Regions from separate parts of the Ideonella azotifigens genome, predicted to be linked through region 2. Evidence: riboswitches for the same ligand, from Rfam matches in the RefSeq annotation. Region 2 holds a riboswitch; the other holds the start of a gene.
What was found. Region 2 has a riboswitch for glycine ahead of gcvT (glycine cleavage system aminomethyltransferase GcvT). Riboswitches for the same ligand answer to the same signal wherever they lie in the genome.
Positions count from the first base shown of each region.

Region 1: it holds a riboswitch for glycine, as region 2 does, so the genes downstream of both, LRH25_RS08375 (D-amino acid dehydrogenase) here and gcvT (glycine cleavage system aminomethyltransferase GcvT) in region 2, are expected to answer to the same signal.

Region 1 covers NZ_JAJNKD010000003.1:50,740-58,759, reverse strand. Annotated here, with positions in the region: gene LRH25_RS08385 (M1 family metallopeptidase) at 1-1,986, opposite strand, end outside; gene LRH25_RS08380 (LysE family translocator) at 2,189-2,815, opposite strand; gene LRH25_RS08375 (D-amino acid dehydrogenase) at 2,853-4,181, opposite strand; glycine riboswitch at 4,234-4,359, opposite strand; gene LRH25_RS08370 (DUF3563 family protein) at 4,551-4,769, opposite strand; gene LRH25_RS08365 (hypothetical protein) at 5,225-5,464, shown strand; gene LRH25_RS08360 (hypothetical protein) at 5,745-5,972, shown strand; gene LRH25_RS08355 (hypothetical protein) at 5,982-6,344, opposite strand; gene LRH25_RS08350 (hypothetical protein) at 6,532-6,693, shown strand; tRNA gene LRH25_RS08345 (tRNA-His) at 7,057-7,127, shown strand; gene LRH25_RS08340 (hypothetical protein) at 7,527-7,784, shown strand; gene LRH25_RS08335 (hypothetical protein) at 7,947-8,020, shown strand, end outside.
Region 2 covers NZ_JAJNKD010000011.1:194,247-202,266, forward strand. Annotated here, with positions in the region: gene LRH25_RS21820 (hypothetical protein) at 1-828, shown strand, start outside; gene LRH25_RS21825 (AIR synthase-related protein) at 904-2,037, shown strand; RNA gene ffs (signal recognition particle sRNA small type) at 2,100-2,196, shown strand; gene LRH25_RS21835 (hypothetical protein) at 2,378-2,545, shown strand; gene LRH25_RS21840 (NAD(P)/FAD-dependent oxidoreductase) at 2,623-4,308, shown strand; gene LRH25_RS21845 (hypothetical protein) at 4,324-4,581, opposite strand; glycine riboswitch at 4,633-4,723, shown strand; glycine riboswitch at 4,740-4,865, shown strand; gene gcvT (glycine cleavage system aminomethyltransferase GcvT) at 4,925-6,070, shown strand; gene gcvH (glycine cleavage system protein GcvH) at 6,237-6,611, shown strand; gene gcvP (aminomethyl-transferring glycine dehydrogenase) at 6,712-8,020, shown strand, end outside.

The DNA.
Region 1 (8,020 bases), on a different contig from region 2:
CGCCGAGGCGCCGTAACGGCGCAGCGTCACGGTGGTACGGAAGGGCAAGGGGCCTGCGGCATCGGGCTTGGCATCGGGATGGGCCTTGTCCCACGCCTTGCGGTCCTGCGCCAGCTGCTCGTCGATCTCACCTTCAGTGCGCTCGACCCAGCGGCCGTCTTTCTGCACGGTGCCGGGCTGCGGGCGCTCTTCTTCGCTGACCAGCTTGCTCACGCGGTCGTCCACCTTCTGCGCCGCGTAGACCTGCTGCTCGAAGATGCGGTTGACGACTTCGGGCTTGCCCGAGCCTTCGATCAGCGCGGCCTGGAGATCGCCAATGGCGGGGTGGCGGAATTTCCAGCGGTCGTAGTAGATCTTGAAGGAACGCGCCAGGGCCTCGCTGCCGATGAGCGTCTCCAGTTCATGGAAGGCCGTGGCGCTGCGGCCGTAAACGCTGCCGTAGCTGTTGCTGGAGAGGCGGTCCCAGCTGTTCTCGCCGGTGCCGTCCGCCGGCTCGCCCAGCACCGAGAAGAGGCGCTCGACCTCGAACGTCGGTGCTTCCAGACGCACGCCCAGGCGCTGCATGCCGCGGCTGCTGAGCGAGTTCAGCTGGCCGCGCCCCTGGATCATGCGCATGTCCCAGAACTCGTTCATGCCTTCGTCCAGCATCGGCTCCTCGAACTCGTTCGAGGCCAGGATGCCGTAGAAGTAGCCGTGGCCAAACTCGTGGATGGTCACGAAGTCCAGGCCGTAGGCATTCGCAGTGCCGGGGCTGAGGTCCTTGTAGCCCTCGGCGGTGAAGAAGGTGGGGTACTCCATGCCACCCGCTTCTTCTGCGTTGTACGGCGGCACCACGGCGGTCACCGTCTTGTACGGGTAGGCGCCCAGCGTCTGCGAGAAGTAGGTCAGCGAATCCAGCGTGGCCTTGAGCACCGGCTGCGCGTTGTGCGCGTACTCGGGCGGGAACAGCACCCGCACCTTGACCGGAGGGCTGCCAGGGCCGGACCAATCCGCCTCCAGCGGCGTGTCGAAACGCTTGTCGGCGGTGAAGGCGAAGTCATGCACATCGCCCTGCACATAGCGGTGGGTGACCCAGCCGTCCTTTTCCACCGGGGCGCCCTGCAGCTCACCCACGGCGCCCACCGTCACGCCCTTGGGCACGGTGATGGCCACGTCGTACTGGCCGAAGTCGGCGTAGAACTCGCTGTGCAGGTGGAACTCGTGGGCATTCCAGCGCGGCGCGGTGGCACCGCGCTCACCCGGCAGTTCCAGCACCGCCATCTTGGGGAACCACTGGCCCACCAGGTGGAAGCTGCCGAAGTAGCCGGTGCGCGCGATGACGCGCGGCAACTGGTCGAAGAAGTCAATGTCCAGCTGGGTGCTGGCACCGGGCGCCACCGGCTGCGGCAGGTCCAGCCGCACAACGGTGTGGTCGGTCTCCGGGCCGTTGTCCGGGTGCACGAAGTACCAGGGCACGGCAGCGCCGGCCTGCTGGACCTTTTTCAGCTCGATGTGGCCCCACTGGCCTTCGTTTGCATCCACCTCGCTGCGAAAGCCGAAACCGAGGTTGCGCTGCTCGCTGAAGAAGGTGCTGCCCTGCCCTTCGAAGCCGTTCATGTACAGGTGCAGGTAGACGGCGCGCACCTCGCGGTCGCTGCGGTTGCGCCAGGTCATCTGCTGCTGGGCTTCGATGGTGTGTTTCTCCGGGTCCAGCTTGGCCTGGATGCGGTAGTCCACAACGCGGTCGGACAGCGTGGCCGCGCCGGGCTGGCGTGGGCCGCCCCAGGCACCGGGCGCACTGGGCTCGCGCACCATGGCCGCATGTGGCGAGGCCAGCGCAATGCCGTCGGGCGACGGTGGCACGAGGGCCGCGCTGGCAGCTGCGGGCGCCGCGGTCGCCGCGGCGCTGGTGGCGCCCGGCGGTGCGGAGGGGTGGCAGCCTGTCAGGGCCAGGCCACCCAGGACCAGCGCCGATGAGGCGGCCAGTCCGGTCAGGAGTCTCGACATGCGCATGAGCTCAGTCTTCGAGTTGGTTGGGGTTGAGTCCGGGATTGGGCAAGAGGCCGGATGTTAGGCGTCCGCGCTGGCGAGGCGCCGCGCAGCCGGCGCGGCGGACTGTAGGAAGGCCTTCGCCGAATGAGCCTCGGTTGCGACAGGATGCCGCTGGCGCCGACCAGTTGCAGGCTGGCGCGACGAACTGCAGAAGCGTTCAGCCCAGCGTCCAGCGCGCCAGAGAGACCCACTGCCACAGGGCAAACCCCAGCAGCAGCAGCGCCGAGGCCTGGTTCACCCGGCGCCGCCAACGCACATCGAAGCGCTGGCGCAGCCGGCCGACGACTGCCGTCAAGAGCCACCACCACAGCGCCGAGCCACAACCCACACCGAGGATCATCCAGCCCGGCGAAGCCGGCTGCGCCGAGCTGCCGGCCAGCGCGCCGAAGATGGCCAGGAAGGACAGGATGGTGGCGGGGTTGGAAAGCGTCAGCAGGAAGGTGCCGGCGAAAGAGCCCAGCAGGCTGCCGGCGCCGGGCGCTGAAGCCGCGCGCTCGGCCACCGGCGCCTGCCAGGTGCGCCATGCGAGCCAGGCCAGCACCGCGCCGCCGACGAGGGCCAGCGGCACGCGCGCGCCGACCAGCCAGTCGATCACCAGCGTGACGCCAAACGCGCCCAGTGCGCCATAGCAGGCGTCCGCCGCGGCGGCGCCCAAGCCGGTGGCCAGGCCGGCGGCCTGGCCCTGGTCCAGCGTGCGCTGGATGGTCAAGAGGCCAATGGGCCCGACCGGCGCGGCGATCGACAGGCCGACCAACATGGCCTGGCTGAAAAGTGAGATGTCCATCGACCAATGTTAGAGGCCGACAGACAGCGGGCCCCACTCAGGCCGGTTGCAGCGACAGGCTTTGCCTGGCCGGCAGCGGGCCGCAGAAGGCGAAGTCGACCTCGGGCCGGCGGCCGTCGATCAGCTGCGCGAGCGCATGGCCGGAGCCCGCACCGTGGGTCCAGCCCAACGTGCCGTGGCCGGTGTTGAGGAACAGCTTGCGCACGCGGCTTTCGCCGATGTAGGGCACGTTGCCGGGTGTCGCCGGACGCAACCCCGTCCAGTAGCTGGCCAGCTCGGGCCGGCTCACGCCGGGGAAGAGTTGCAGCGTGCGGCGCACGATGGCCTCGCAGCGCACCGGGTTCAGCGCCAGGTCGTAGCCGTTCAGCTCGGCCGTGCCGGCAATGCGCAGGCGGTCGCCCTCGGGCGAGGTGAAGCGCGAGAAGACCAGCTTGTACTCGTCGTCGGTCAGGCTGACCTGCGGGGCCTTGGCGGCGTCCAGCACCGGCAACGTGGCCGAATAGCCCTTGGCCGGGTAGATGTCCAGCGTCAGGCCGGCTTGCTTGGCCAGCTGCGGGCTGAAGCTGCCGGCGGCCAGCACGTAGGCGTCGGCGCTCAGCACCTCGTACATGCCGGTTTCGTTGGCGAACTCCACGCCGGTCATCTCGCCGCCTTCGCTGCGCAGCTTCTGCACGCGCACACCGTAGCGGAACTTCACGCCGCGCTCGGCAGCGAGTGCGGCCAGGCCGGTGGTGAACTTGTGCACGTCGCCGGATTCGTCGGCACTGGTGTAGGTGGCGCCGGCCAGCTGCGGTGCGATGTGGGCCATCGCCGGCTCCAGCTTCACGACCTCGTCGCGGCCGATCACCTCGCGCTCGCAGCCCAGTTCGCGCATCACGCGCGCCGGCTCCACCGCCAGGTCGAACTCCTGCTGGCTGGTGTAGAAGTGCAGGATGCCCTTGGTGAGATGGTCGTACTGCAGCCCGGTCTCGGCGCGCAGCGCCTGCAGGCAGCTGCGGCTGTAGGTGCCCAGGTTCAGCAGCTGGATCATGTTGCGCCTGGAGCGCGCGGCCGGGCATTCCAGCAGGAACTTCAGGCCCCAGCGCCACTGCGCCGGGTCGGCCCGCAGGCGGAACAGCAGCGGTGCGTCTTCCTTGCCCAGCCACTTCAGCAGCTTCAGCGGCGCGCTGGGGTTGGCCCAGGGCTCGGCATGGCTGACGGAAATCTGGCCGCCGTTGCCGAAGCTGGTTTCGCGGGCCGCACCAGCATTGCGCTCCAGCACGGTGACCTCATGCCCGGCCTGCGCCAGGTACCAGGCCGTGGACACGCCGATCACGCCGGCGCCGAGAACGATGACTTTCATGGGAAAGCGCTTTCTTTCAGGCAAAAAGAAAGGGGCAGTGGCCGAAGCCTTGCGATCTGCTCGCAAGATTCCGGCCACTGCCCCCACTGTCCTTTTGCCTGAGAGATTCACGCCGCGGTTCCCCGCGGCGCTTGCCCCTTCGGCGGCTGCCATCGGCGAAGCTTTCAAGGCCTGCCGTGCAACGCTCTCCAGTTTGTCGAGATGGTTCCAGTCTTTGGGCCTGAGCGTTCTGAGGGGTACGCCTTCGGCAGCTTCAGCAACAAGTGCTTCGGCTTCTCCTGGAAGAAGATCAGTTTACAGCGGGCGACGCGGCACGGGAGCCGCGGGACGCACCGGCGCGGCAAATGCCGCACGGAAGGCGCCCAGGATCGCCAGGATCAGGTCGGAACGCATTCAGTGGCTCCAGCTCATCATGCTGAGCTGCGTGTGCGCGCTCTCGACGGTGCCGCGCTCGAGCCGGCGAATGCGCCGCTCCAGGTCGCCCATGTCGACGGCTTGCGACAGGTAGCGCTCGTCGTCTTCACGGCTGGCGTCCTGGCCGCGTTGCGAAGGGGTAGTCAGTTGGGCGATGAAACGCCGGACAGTTGCGTAGGTGTTTTGAACGGAGGTCATGGTCTGTACCCTTTTTGGGGCTGATGGAGGGCCATCTCTCGGAGCGGTGGCTCCGGACAGCCCGGTTTGGTTTTTGTATGCAATGTAGTCTAAGGGTTTCCACTCAATCGTGCTGGCGAGGGATCGGTTAACAAGGCCCTAGAAACGGCCGCATTTCACGACGCAAAGCCTTGTTTTCATTGGCAAAACCGCCTTTTCACCAGACCAGATCCAAAGTGCCTTCGCATCGGGTTATGCACAAACAGCATGACTTTGACATGCCGCCCAGCACCGCTCACTGAGTGCCCCAATCGCAGAACGCGAAACGCGAATTCGCTGCCGGCCACCGACGTTTCGTCAGCAAATCGAACCTTCTGCACGGCCAAACCGGCAACTCGTCGCATCCCGGTCGCACCGCAGGCCGCGGCTTCCTAAAGTCCACTCATCGACACCCCGAACCGCACCAGGAGCCCACCATGACCGCCACCGCCACCCGTTTCGCCGCTGCTTCCAACGCCGCCCGCGCCGGCTTCGCCGGTCTGACCGCCGTGGTCACACTGACGGTGCTGGCGGGCGTGACCCACATCGCCGGCCAGCAAGTCCAGGACGTGCAGTTGGCCCAGGCCCGCAGCAACGCCGCGACGATGCTCGCCAGCGCCGTGCCGGCCAACGAAATGCCGCTGCAGATCGTCGTCGTGACCGGCAAGCGGGTCTGACACCCAGTCGCGTCGATCCCGCGCCGAGGGCCCCGCACTGCGGGGCCTTTTTCGTTGTGGCGCCGAACGCCAGCGGGCCGCTGCAGCAGCCGGTCGACGCACCACTGAGTAGACGTCCCGGTAGACCTTCTCCACACAGTTCAGCCGCTGCCGTTCATCCCTGCGGGCAGCAGTTTGGCCAGGCGCTGCGGCAACTCGTCGCATCCCGGTCGCAAGCGCAAGCGGCGCTGCCTAAAGTCCACCCATCGAAACACGATTTGCAGCCCAGCAGGAGCCTCAAATGACCACCCCCAACAGCACCGCCAACGTCAACACCCGCGAATTCCAAGCCAGCTCGAAGGCCGCCCGCACCGGCTTCCTCAGCCTGGCCGCGATGGTGACCTTCAGCGTGCTGGCCGGCATGTCGCAGATCGCCAATGCCCAGGCGGACGATGCGCTGGTCGCACAGGCCGCTTCGCAAGGCGCGGTGCAGGTCGTCGTGGTCTGCGGCAAGCGCAGCGCCGTCTGAGCCAAGCGCTCAGCGAAGTTCCTTCAGCAACTGCTTCAGGCGCTTGCGCCCTTCTGCATTCGTGCCGCGCCAGACTTCCTGCGCCAAGGCCAGGAACTGCTGCTCGGCGGCACTCGGCGACTGCGGCACATGCTCGCCGTCCAGCCAGCCCAGCGGCTGCTCGCACGCCACCTCGATCTGATGCGCCAGCTTGTCACCGATGGGCCGGCTGCTCTTGATCTGGCTCCACATGCTGGGGCTGATCTGCAGCTGTTGCGCAAAGGCCTGCTCCATGCCCTTGGGCGGCACGCCAGCCCGCATCTGCGACTCGGCATAACGTTGAAACAAGGCCAGCACGTTCTGGCGGCGATTCACGGTGAGGTTGTCTGACACGAAAGCGGTTGTGGCGGCGAAGACACGATCTGGAACACAAAGATTGTCGCACCCGCTTGACGCAGAAGTGAAGACTCTTTACAGTTCACCCATTCGCTGCTGAGTGGCTTCCACTGCTCACGGCACCGGAACCTTCGGGTTCCACCGATCACCAGGTCTTTCGTTCCAACCCAACCGAAGTCTCACCGTGAACTCCGCCACCTTCATCGCCAAGCGTTCGCTGCCCCTTTCGGGCCAGTGCACCGGCATGGGTGCAGGGTTTGCAGGCTTGTCTGCAAACGTTTGCGGTTTGAACAGCCAGGCCGGTGATCACAGCCACAACATGCCCCCGGGCGAGGCCAGCGCATAGCGCGTTGCCTCCTACTCGAATCCATCGAGGCCCGGCATCCGAAAGGATCCGGGCCTTGTTGCTTTTGACCTTCTGAATTTCTGTCCCATCACGGGTGTGTTTCGGCAAAACGGCCGAGCAGTGCGCTTTCTCTGTGTGAGAGCGGCCAGGATGTGCGCCACGGGGACGCCCGTGTCGTGCAGCGAGAACACGGCGCAAGCCTTCGGGGTCTTGCGTTCGCGCTGGAGCACAACCGTGATGGGACTGAAGACCCATGTTTCACGAAGCCTTCGTCGAGCTCACGCTTCGAAGGCGGAAATCGGCCGCAAAGATTGGGCGGCACCGGAACCCGTCACCGGAACCTTTCACCAAGTGCGCTCAGGCGTGGCCGTAGCTCAATGGCAGAGCCGTGGCTTGTGATGCCACTGATGTCGGTTCGATCCCGGCCGGCCACCCCTGAGCGCATCGCGCTTTCACCCCAAAAACAGGAGGACATCATGAAGAAGTACAACCCACAGGCGGCTGAAGCCTTCAGCTTTCGAACCCACCCGTAAGCGCCGCAAAGGCTACCCGTCCGAGACCGGCGTCAAGCGCGGCGCGCGGGTGGTGCATGGCGACAAGGAACTGCTGGAGAAGCTGGGGCGCCAAGACCCCTGCCCCTGCGGTTCGGCGCGCCGGTTTCATGCAGTGCTGCCTGCGCAGCGGCTCGTTTTGACGGCGCACTGCGCCAGGACTATTTCCGCGACTGAGGCGCAGCTTCACCCGACACCGGCAAGCGCGCAACACCGCAGACAAGCGCCGGGCCGAGGCTGTGAGCCACGGTTTGGCGGTTCAACCATTGAAAGGAGTTTCCGATGAAGACCCGGATCTCTTCCCTTGCCAACGCCCTGCTGGACAGCCTGGGCAGTGGCCTGCTGCTGATGGCCGCGGTGATGACTTTCAGCCTGCTGGCCGGCCTGGTGCAGGTGGCCGAAGCCCAGCGCCAGGGCTCGCAACTGGCTGACGCGCAGTTGCCCGAGGCGGCTGCCGCCGTGCCGGCGCTGTTTCTGGACGATGCGCCGGAAGCCCCGGCCTCGGCCGTGCCGCCGCCCGGCAAGCCCTTGAGCACCTGACGCTCTGCGCCACACGGCAGTGGCCAGCTGGCCACCACTCATCGCCTGCAAAGGCAACTCAATCACCTGCCGGCCCCGCCTGTCGCAAGACGGTCGCGGCGGGGATCGCGGCTGCCTAAAGTACATCCATCGACACCCACCGCACACCGCAAGGAGCCCCAAATGACCCCCTTCACGTTCATGAACACCACCAGCCTTCGCACCCGCGCCCCTTTCCTGGCACTGGCCGCCACCGT
Region 2 (8,020 bases):
GACAACCCCGGCGGCTACCAGGCCTGGGCTTCGTCCAACATCAGCTGGCAGGACAGCAACGGCCAGGACCAGACGGCGCAATTCGCCTTCTGGTCAGTCACCGGGGCCGCCGGCGGCCCCGGCGTGAGCTTCTCGCCCAGCCTGAACATCGAAGTAGAAGGCAGCGACGTGCAGGCCACCGCCTGGTACCTGCCCGGTGGCGGCCGCGGCAATGGCGAAAAGGGCACTTTCGTCGACGCCTTCGACGTGGCGCAAGGCACCTTCGTCGACGACGATTTCGTGACCATCTCGCCGGATGCCGAACTGACCAACGCCGCCAACGAAACCGGCTTCGTGCCCAGCGCCGCGGTCGAGACCGTGTCTGCCTACGACACCATCCACGCTGTGCCCTTCATGGATTGGCGCGTGATGGTGCAGGCCCCGGCTGGCAGCGACAGCGTCAGCACCACCCACCTGCACACCGGCGCGGGCAGCACCGGCGTGGCCTTTGCGTTCTACCAGAGCACCGGCGGTGGCGGCGGCATGAAGCTGCCCAACCTGGGCAGGTACCAGAAGGGCACCTGGGTCAGCTGGGGCGTGATGGTGGACGGCGGTGGCCCGACTGGCAACGGTCCCGTCGGCCCGTGGGACCCATTGGTGCTTTCGCTGGCAACGGCCCTGGCCATGGCCGAAGCGGCGAAGCTGTCGGACCCTGAACTGCAGCGCGCCGGGCTGGACCTGGCCGCCAAGCAGCTGGAGATGACGGCAGCGAAGATGGCCGAAGCCATGCGCAAGGGCTTCAGCAGCCCGGTGCGGGTAACGGGCATGGCAGCGCCGAACAAGCGCTGACCCCGGTGGCCGGAGGCTGGCAGGCCTCCGGCCACCAAGCGGGTGCGGTCCGCGGCTGTCGGATAATCCCGACCCATGACCGCATCCGCTTCCCACAGCCCCGCCGCCGACACCCTCAGCTACGAGCAGGCCGGCGTCAACTACGATCTGATCGACCCGCTGAAGGTCGCCGCGCAACGCGCCGCTGCCGCCACCGCCGGCCACCTCGCCGGCCACGGCTTCAGCGAAGTGCCGGCCTCGCGCGGCGAATCGGCCTACGTGGTCGACGTGGGTCCGTTCTACCTGGCCAGCATCGTCGAATGCCTGGGCTCCAAGGCCCTGGTGGCCGACGAGATGAAGGCACTGACCGGCAAGAGCTACTACGCCGGGATTGCGCAGGACACCATTGCGATGGCGGTCAACGACCTGATCACCGTCGGCGCCACGCCGCTGGTCGTGCAGGCCTACTGGGCCGCCGGTGGCAGCGACTGGTTCGCCGACGCGCAACGCGCGCAAGCCCTGGTCGAAGGCTGGAAGAAGGCCTGCGACGTGTGCGGCGTGGCCTGGGGCGGCGGCGAAACGCCGGCACTGGCCGGCATTGTCGAGAGTGGCCGCATCGACCTGGCTGCGTCCTGCACCGGCATCATCAACCCCAAGACCCGCCTCAGCGTGGGCGACGCACTGGGCGCCGGTGACGCCATCGTGCTGCTCAGCTCCAGCGGCATCCATGCCAACGGCCTGAGCCTGGCGCGCAAGCTGGTCGAGCGCCTGCCGCAGGGCTACCTGACCGAGATCGAGCCCGGCCTCACCTACGGCGAAGCGCTGCTGGCGCCGACCACGCTGTACAGCCCGGTCACCGAAGCGCTGGCCAAGGCCGGCGTGACCATGCACTACTGCGCCAACATCACCGGCCACGGCTGGCGCAAGCTGTTGCGCCACCCGAGCAGCCTGAGCTACCGCATCCACAGCGTGCCCGCCGTGCCGCCGGTGCTGAAGTTCATCCAGCAACACGCCAAGCAAGACGACCGCGAGGCCTATTCCACGCTGAACATGGGCGCAGGCTTCGCGCTGTTCGTGAAGGCCGGGGACGCCGAGCGCACCGTCGAGATCGCCAAGGCCCAGGGCGTGGATGCGATCGTCGCCGGCGTGGTCGAAGCCAGCGCCAGCAAGCAGGTGCTGATCGAGCCGATCAACGTGCGCTTTGGCGACGACGACCTGCAACTGCGCTAAGAGCGCCGGATTTCCTGGTCGGGGCCCGGGCCGCCTCTTCGGCCTGGGTTAGAATTCGTCGTGACGGGCCTCCTCGCATGGAAGCACGGCCAACTGGGTCAGGTGGGGAACCAAGCAGCCCTAACTGTTGTGACCAGTGCCGAGATCAGGCTCGTCACCTTTGCCAATCCCTCGCGGGGTTCGAGCAAAAGGACACCAAGCCACTTGAACAAGCCGCTTTGCGCACCCTCCGCGCGGCGGCTTTTTCTTTGAACCTTGCCTGGCGGACTCGCCAGACGGGCTGCCAGCCACGGCGCTTGTGGCCTAATCGAGGGTTGATTCTTTTTTCACTGGAGCCACCATGGGCAACAAGATCGTTACCGAAGCCGACCGCAAGGCCACCCCGCGTCCCGCCGCTCCGAGCGGTGTCACCGTCACCACGCACCGCGGCCAGCGCGTGAGCCTGGAACGTGGCTCGCACACCCGCAGCAAGAAGAGCGCCGGCAAGCGCGCGAAGAAGGGCGGCTAAAGCCCCCGCCCTGGCCTGCCGGTGGTGTCACTGGCCCTGCGCCAGGGCCTGATTGACCGCCACCGCAGACCTGCACCATGCTGAGGATCACCGAGCTCCGCCTGCCGCTGAACCATGCCGAAGACGCGCTGCGTCCGGCCATCGTCGCCAGGCTGGGCGTTGCGGACACGGCACTGAGCCGGTTCACTTTGTTCAAGCGCGCCTATGACGCGCGCAAGAAATCGGCCATCGTGCTGATCTACACGGTGGACTGCGAGCTGGCGCCAGAAGCTGATGAAGCCGCCGTGCTTCAAAAGCATGCGGGTGACCCTCACATCCGGCTCTCACCGGACACCTCCTATCGTTTTGTCGGCCATGTGCCGGCAGACTATTTCGCCGCCGACGCCGTGGCCGGCGGCAAGCACCGCCCACTGGTGGTCGGCTTCGGCCCGTGCGGCATCTTCGCCGCGCTGATCCTGGCCCAGATGGGCTTGCGCCCCATCGTGCTGGAGCGCGGCAAGGAAGTGCGCCAGCGCACCAAGGACACCTGGGGCCTGTGGCGCCAGCAGCAGCTGAACCCGGAGTCGAACGTGCAGTTCGGCGAAGGCGGCGCCGGCACCTTCTCCGACGGCAAGCTGTGGAGCCAGATCAGCGACCCACGCCACCTGACGCGCAAGGTGCTGAACGAGTTCGTCAAGGCCGGCGCGCCCGAGGAAATCCTCTACGTCAGCAAGCCGCACATCGGCACCTTCCGGCTGGTCAGCATGGTCGAGAAGATCCGGGCCGACATCGTCGCGCTGGGCGGCGAGATCCGCTTCGAGCAGCGGGTCACCGACGTGCTGATCGAAGGCGAGGGCGAGCAGCGCCACATTCGCGGCGTGACGCTGGCCTCCGGCGAAACACTGCGCTCGGACCACGTCGTGATGGCGCTGGGCCACAGCGCGCGCGACACCTTCACCATGCTGCACGAGCGCGGCGTCTACATGGAAGCCAAGCCGTTTTCCATTGGCTTCCGGGTCGAACATCCGCAAGGCGTGATCGACCGGGCACGTTTCGGCACGAATGCCGGCCATCCCATCCTCGGCGCGGCCGACTACAAGCTGGTGCACCACGCCAGCAATGGCCGTTCGGTCTACAGCTTCTGCATGTGCCCTGGCGGCACCGTGGTGGCCGCAACCTCGGAGCCCGAGCGCGTGGTGACCAACGGCATGAGCCAGTATTCGCGCAACGAGCGCAATGCCAACGCCGGCATCGTCGTCGGCATTGACCCGGCTGACTACCGGCAGATCCCGGGCAGCGGGCCCGTCAGCCCGCTGGACGGCATGGCTTTCCAGCGCGTCTGGGAGTCTCGCGCCTACGAACTGGGCGGCGGCGGCTACGTGGCGCCCGCCGCACTGGTGGGCGACTTCATCAAGCGCCAGCCCAGCCGCGTGCTCGGCAATGTGGAGCCCTCGTACAAGCCCGGCGTGCAGCTGACCGAGCTGGCCGCCAAGGACCGCCCCGTCCTGCCGCACTACGTGCTGGATGCAATCCGCGAGGCATTGCCCGCCTTCGAGCGGCAGATCAAGGGCTTCTCGATGCCAGACGCGGTGCTGACCGGCGTCGAGACCCGCACCTCCTCGCCGCTGCGCATGACACGCGGCAAGGACTACCAGAGCCTGAACGTCAAGGGCCTGTTCCCGGCCGGCGAAGGCGCGGGCTATGCAGGCGGCATCATGTCCGCTGGCGTGGACGGCATCGAGGTCGCCGAGGCCGTGGGCCGCGCGATGCTGGCTACGGCCTGAAGCCTCCGCGAGCGTTCAGCCGCCGCTGGCGGACGCCGGCGTGGCCGGCAGTAACAGCACGTCGGCCTTGCCGCCCACGCAATCGATCGTCTGGCCGGGCTTGCAGGCTGGCTTGGGTGGGTCGTAAATCGTGTAGTGGCCACCCGGCCGATAAATCAGCAGCAGCCACAGCACCACCACCGTGGCTGCCGTGACGGCGATGACGACCAGGCGCTGGCGGCGCGAGGTCGGTTGATAACGGTCTTGATGTGGGTCTTGGTCAATTCTTGGCACGGCCGGGACTATCGCACGGCGCTGGCGCCACGCGCGGCTGCGGTTACACTGCCCAGCTTGTTAGGAGAGAGCTCCACCCGGAGCCGCCGAAGGCGCAGAGGCACACCCTCGAACGCTCAGGCAAAAGGACTGACAAGCGTCTTGCCGTAACACGCGGGGCGTTCCTCACTGGAGAGAGGCGGGTGATGGCTGCAAGGCCATGAGCCCGTCCACCGAAGGGGCAAGCGGTGGCCGTTATCAACGGCGCCGTCAATCTCTCAGGTAAAGCGGACAGGGAGGGCCTATTGGATGAAGAGATTCGCCAGACCGCCCTCCAAGCGCCGACCTGAAGAGACGACCCCGCATGAGCTCCACGCCTGACACCCTGCTGCAGACCCCGCTGCACGCCCTGCACCTCGAACTCGGCGCCCGCATGGTGCCTTTTGCCGGCTACGCGATGCCGGTGCAATACCCGGCCGGCCTGATGGCCGAGCACCGCCAGTGCCGCGATTCGGCCGCGCTGTTCGACGTCTCGCACATGGGCCAGTTGCGCCTGATCGGCGCCGACGCGGCCGCCGCTTTGGAAACCCTGGTGCCGGTGGACGTGATCGACCTGGCGCCCGGCAAGCAGCGCTACGCCTTCTTCACGAACGACGAAGGCGGCATCCTCGACGACCTGATGATCACCCGCCCGGCCGGCAAGGGAGCAGCCAGCTTCGGCGACCTGTTCGTGGTGGTGAACGCTGGCTGCAAGGACGCGGACATCGCGCACCTGCAGGCCCGCATTGGCAGCCGCTGCGAAGTCAGGCCGCTGCCCGAGCGTGCGCTGCTGGCGCTGCAGGGCCCGAAGGCGGTCGACGCCCTCTCCCGCCTGAACCCCGAAGTCGCCAAGCTGACCTTCATGACCGGCGGCCTGTTCACATTGGCCGGCGCCGAATGCTTCGTGACCCGTTCGGGCTACAGCGGCGAAGACGGCTTCGAGATCTCGGTGCACGAGAACGACGCCATCGCCCTGGCCCGCGAACTGCTCGCCCAGCCGGAAGTGAAGCCTGCCGGCCTGGGTGCGCGCGACACGCTGCGCCTGGAAGCCGGCCTGTGCCTGTACGGCCACGACATCGACACGACGACCACGCCAGTCGAAGCCGCGCTGACCTGGGGCGTCCAGAAGGTGCGGCGTGCTGGTGGCGCGCGCGCTGGTGGCTACCCTGGCGCCGCGGTCATCGACCGCCAGTTCGCCGAAGGCGCGGCGCGCAAGCGCGTGGGCCTGGTCGGCAAGGAACGGGCGCCGGTGCGCGAAGGCACCAAGCTGTTCTCGGCAGACGGCACCGAGCTGGGCACCGTGACCAGCGGCACGCTGGGCCCGACCGTGAACACGCCGGTCGCGCTGGCCTACCTGCCGACCGCGCAGGCCGCGGTGGGCACCGAAGTCTTCGCCGAAGTGCGCGGCAAGCGGCTGCCGATGACGGTCGCCGCCACGCCGTTCACACCGAACCGCTACTACCGCGGCTGAGCGCAGCGAGATCGGTCAGAGGCGGGCTTGCGACCTGCCCCATCCGGGGTTGGACAGCCCCGCCCCGCCGATCTAACCTGCGCGCTGGCACGGCGCCGCCGTGCTGCCGCCTCCCCCTTTGTTTGTTCCTGAATTCTTTCTCCCGCCACACCACGGAGCCCGACACATGACGACCATGTACACCAACGATCACGAGTGGATCAACATCGAGGACCACGAAGCCGCCGTCGTCGGCATCACGCTGCACGCGCAGGATGCCCTGGGCGATGTGGTCTTCGTAGACCTGCCCGAGGTCGGCACGACCTACGCCAAGGGCGACATCGCCGGCGTGGTCGAGTCGGTCAAGGCCGCGGCCGACATCTACATGCCGGTCAGCGGCGAAGTCGTCGAAGTCAACGAAGCGCTGCGTGCCGATCCTTCGCTGGCCAACACCGACCCGATGGGCAACGGCTGGTTCTTCAAGGTCCACGTGTCGGACATGGCCGAGTTCGAAGCGCTGATGGATGCGCCTTCGTACGACGCGCTGCTGAAGACGCTCTGATCCCGCGCTGATCCTGCCGGGTTCGGTGGCGCGATCCGCCGCCGAACCTTCCCGCCTTTCCCCTGCCGCCACCGCGGCCGCCCCGCCGAGACCCGCTGCCATGCTGATGTCCGCCCACGCGCCCCTGGACGCCCTTGAAAACAACGCCGAGTTCGTCGCCCGCCACATCGGGCCGGCGCCGGAGGACGAAGCTGCGATGCTCAGCGTGATCGGCGCGGCCTCGCGTCGTGCGCTGATCGAAACCCTGGTGCCCGCCAGCATCGCCCGCAGCGCGCCCATGCAGTTGCCCGCGCCGCTGACCGAAGCCCAGGCGTTGGCCGAGCTGAAGGCCATCGCTGGCAAGAACCAGTGCCTCAAGAGCTTCATCGGCCAGGGCTACCACGGCACGCTGACCCCCGGCGTCATCCTGCGCAACATCCTCGAGAACCCGGCCTGGTACACCGCCTACACGCCTTACCAGGCCGAGATCTCGCAAGGCCGCATGGAAGCCCTGGTCAACTTCCAGACCCTGGTGACCGACCTGACCGGCATGGCCGTGGCCAACGCCTCGATGCTGGACGAGGCCACCTCGGCCGCCGAAGCCATGACGCTGGCCGCCCGCGTGGGCAAGAGCAAGAGCGAAACCTTCTTCGTGGCAGACGACGTGCTGCCGCAGTCGCTGGAAGTGATCCGCACCCGCGCCAAGCCGCTGGGCATCACGGTCGTCGTCGGCCCGGCCGAGCAAGCCGGCCAGCAGGAATGCTTTGCCGCGCTGGTGCAGTACCCCGGCGTGACCGGCCGGGTGCGCGCGTTGCAGCCGCTGGCCGATGCCGTGCACGCCAAGGGCGGCCTGCTGATCGTCGCGGCCGACCTGCTGGCGCTGACGCTGATGCAGGCCCCGGCCGAGCAAGGCGCTGACATCGCGCTGGGCAATACCCAGCGCTTCGGCATGCCCATGGGCGCTGGCGGTCCGCACGCCGCCTACCTGGCCTGCAAGGACGAATTCAAGCGCTCTTTGCCCGGCCGCCTGGTGGGCGTGAGCGTGGACGCGCACGGCGCGCCCGCCTATCGCCTGGCGCTGCAGACCCGCGAGCAGCACATCCGCCGCGAAAAGGCCACGTCCAACATCTGCACCGCGCAGGTGCTGCCGGCCGTCGTCGCCAGCATGTACGCCGTTTATCACGGCCCGGATGGCCTCAAGCGCATCGCCCGCCGCGTGGCCAGCTACACCGCCATCCTGGCCGCCGGCCTGAAGCAACTGGGCGCCACGCTGGCGCATGAAGAAGCCTTTGACACGCTGGAAGTGAAGTCAGCCGGCCAGACGGAAGCCATTCTGGCAACGGCCCGCGCCGCCGGCATGAACCTGCGCAAGGCGAGCGACGCTTCGGTCGGCATCACGCTGGACGAGACCACCACGCGCGCCGACCTGC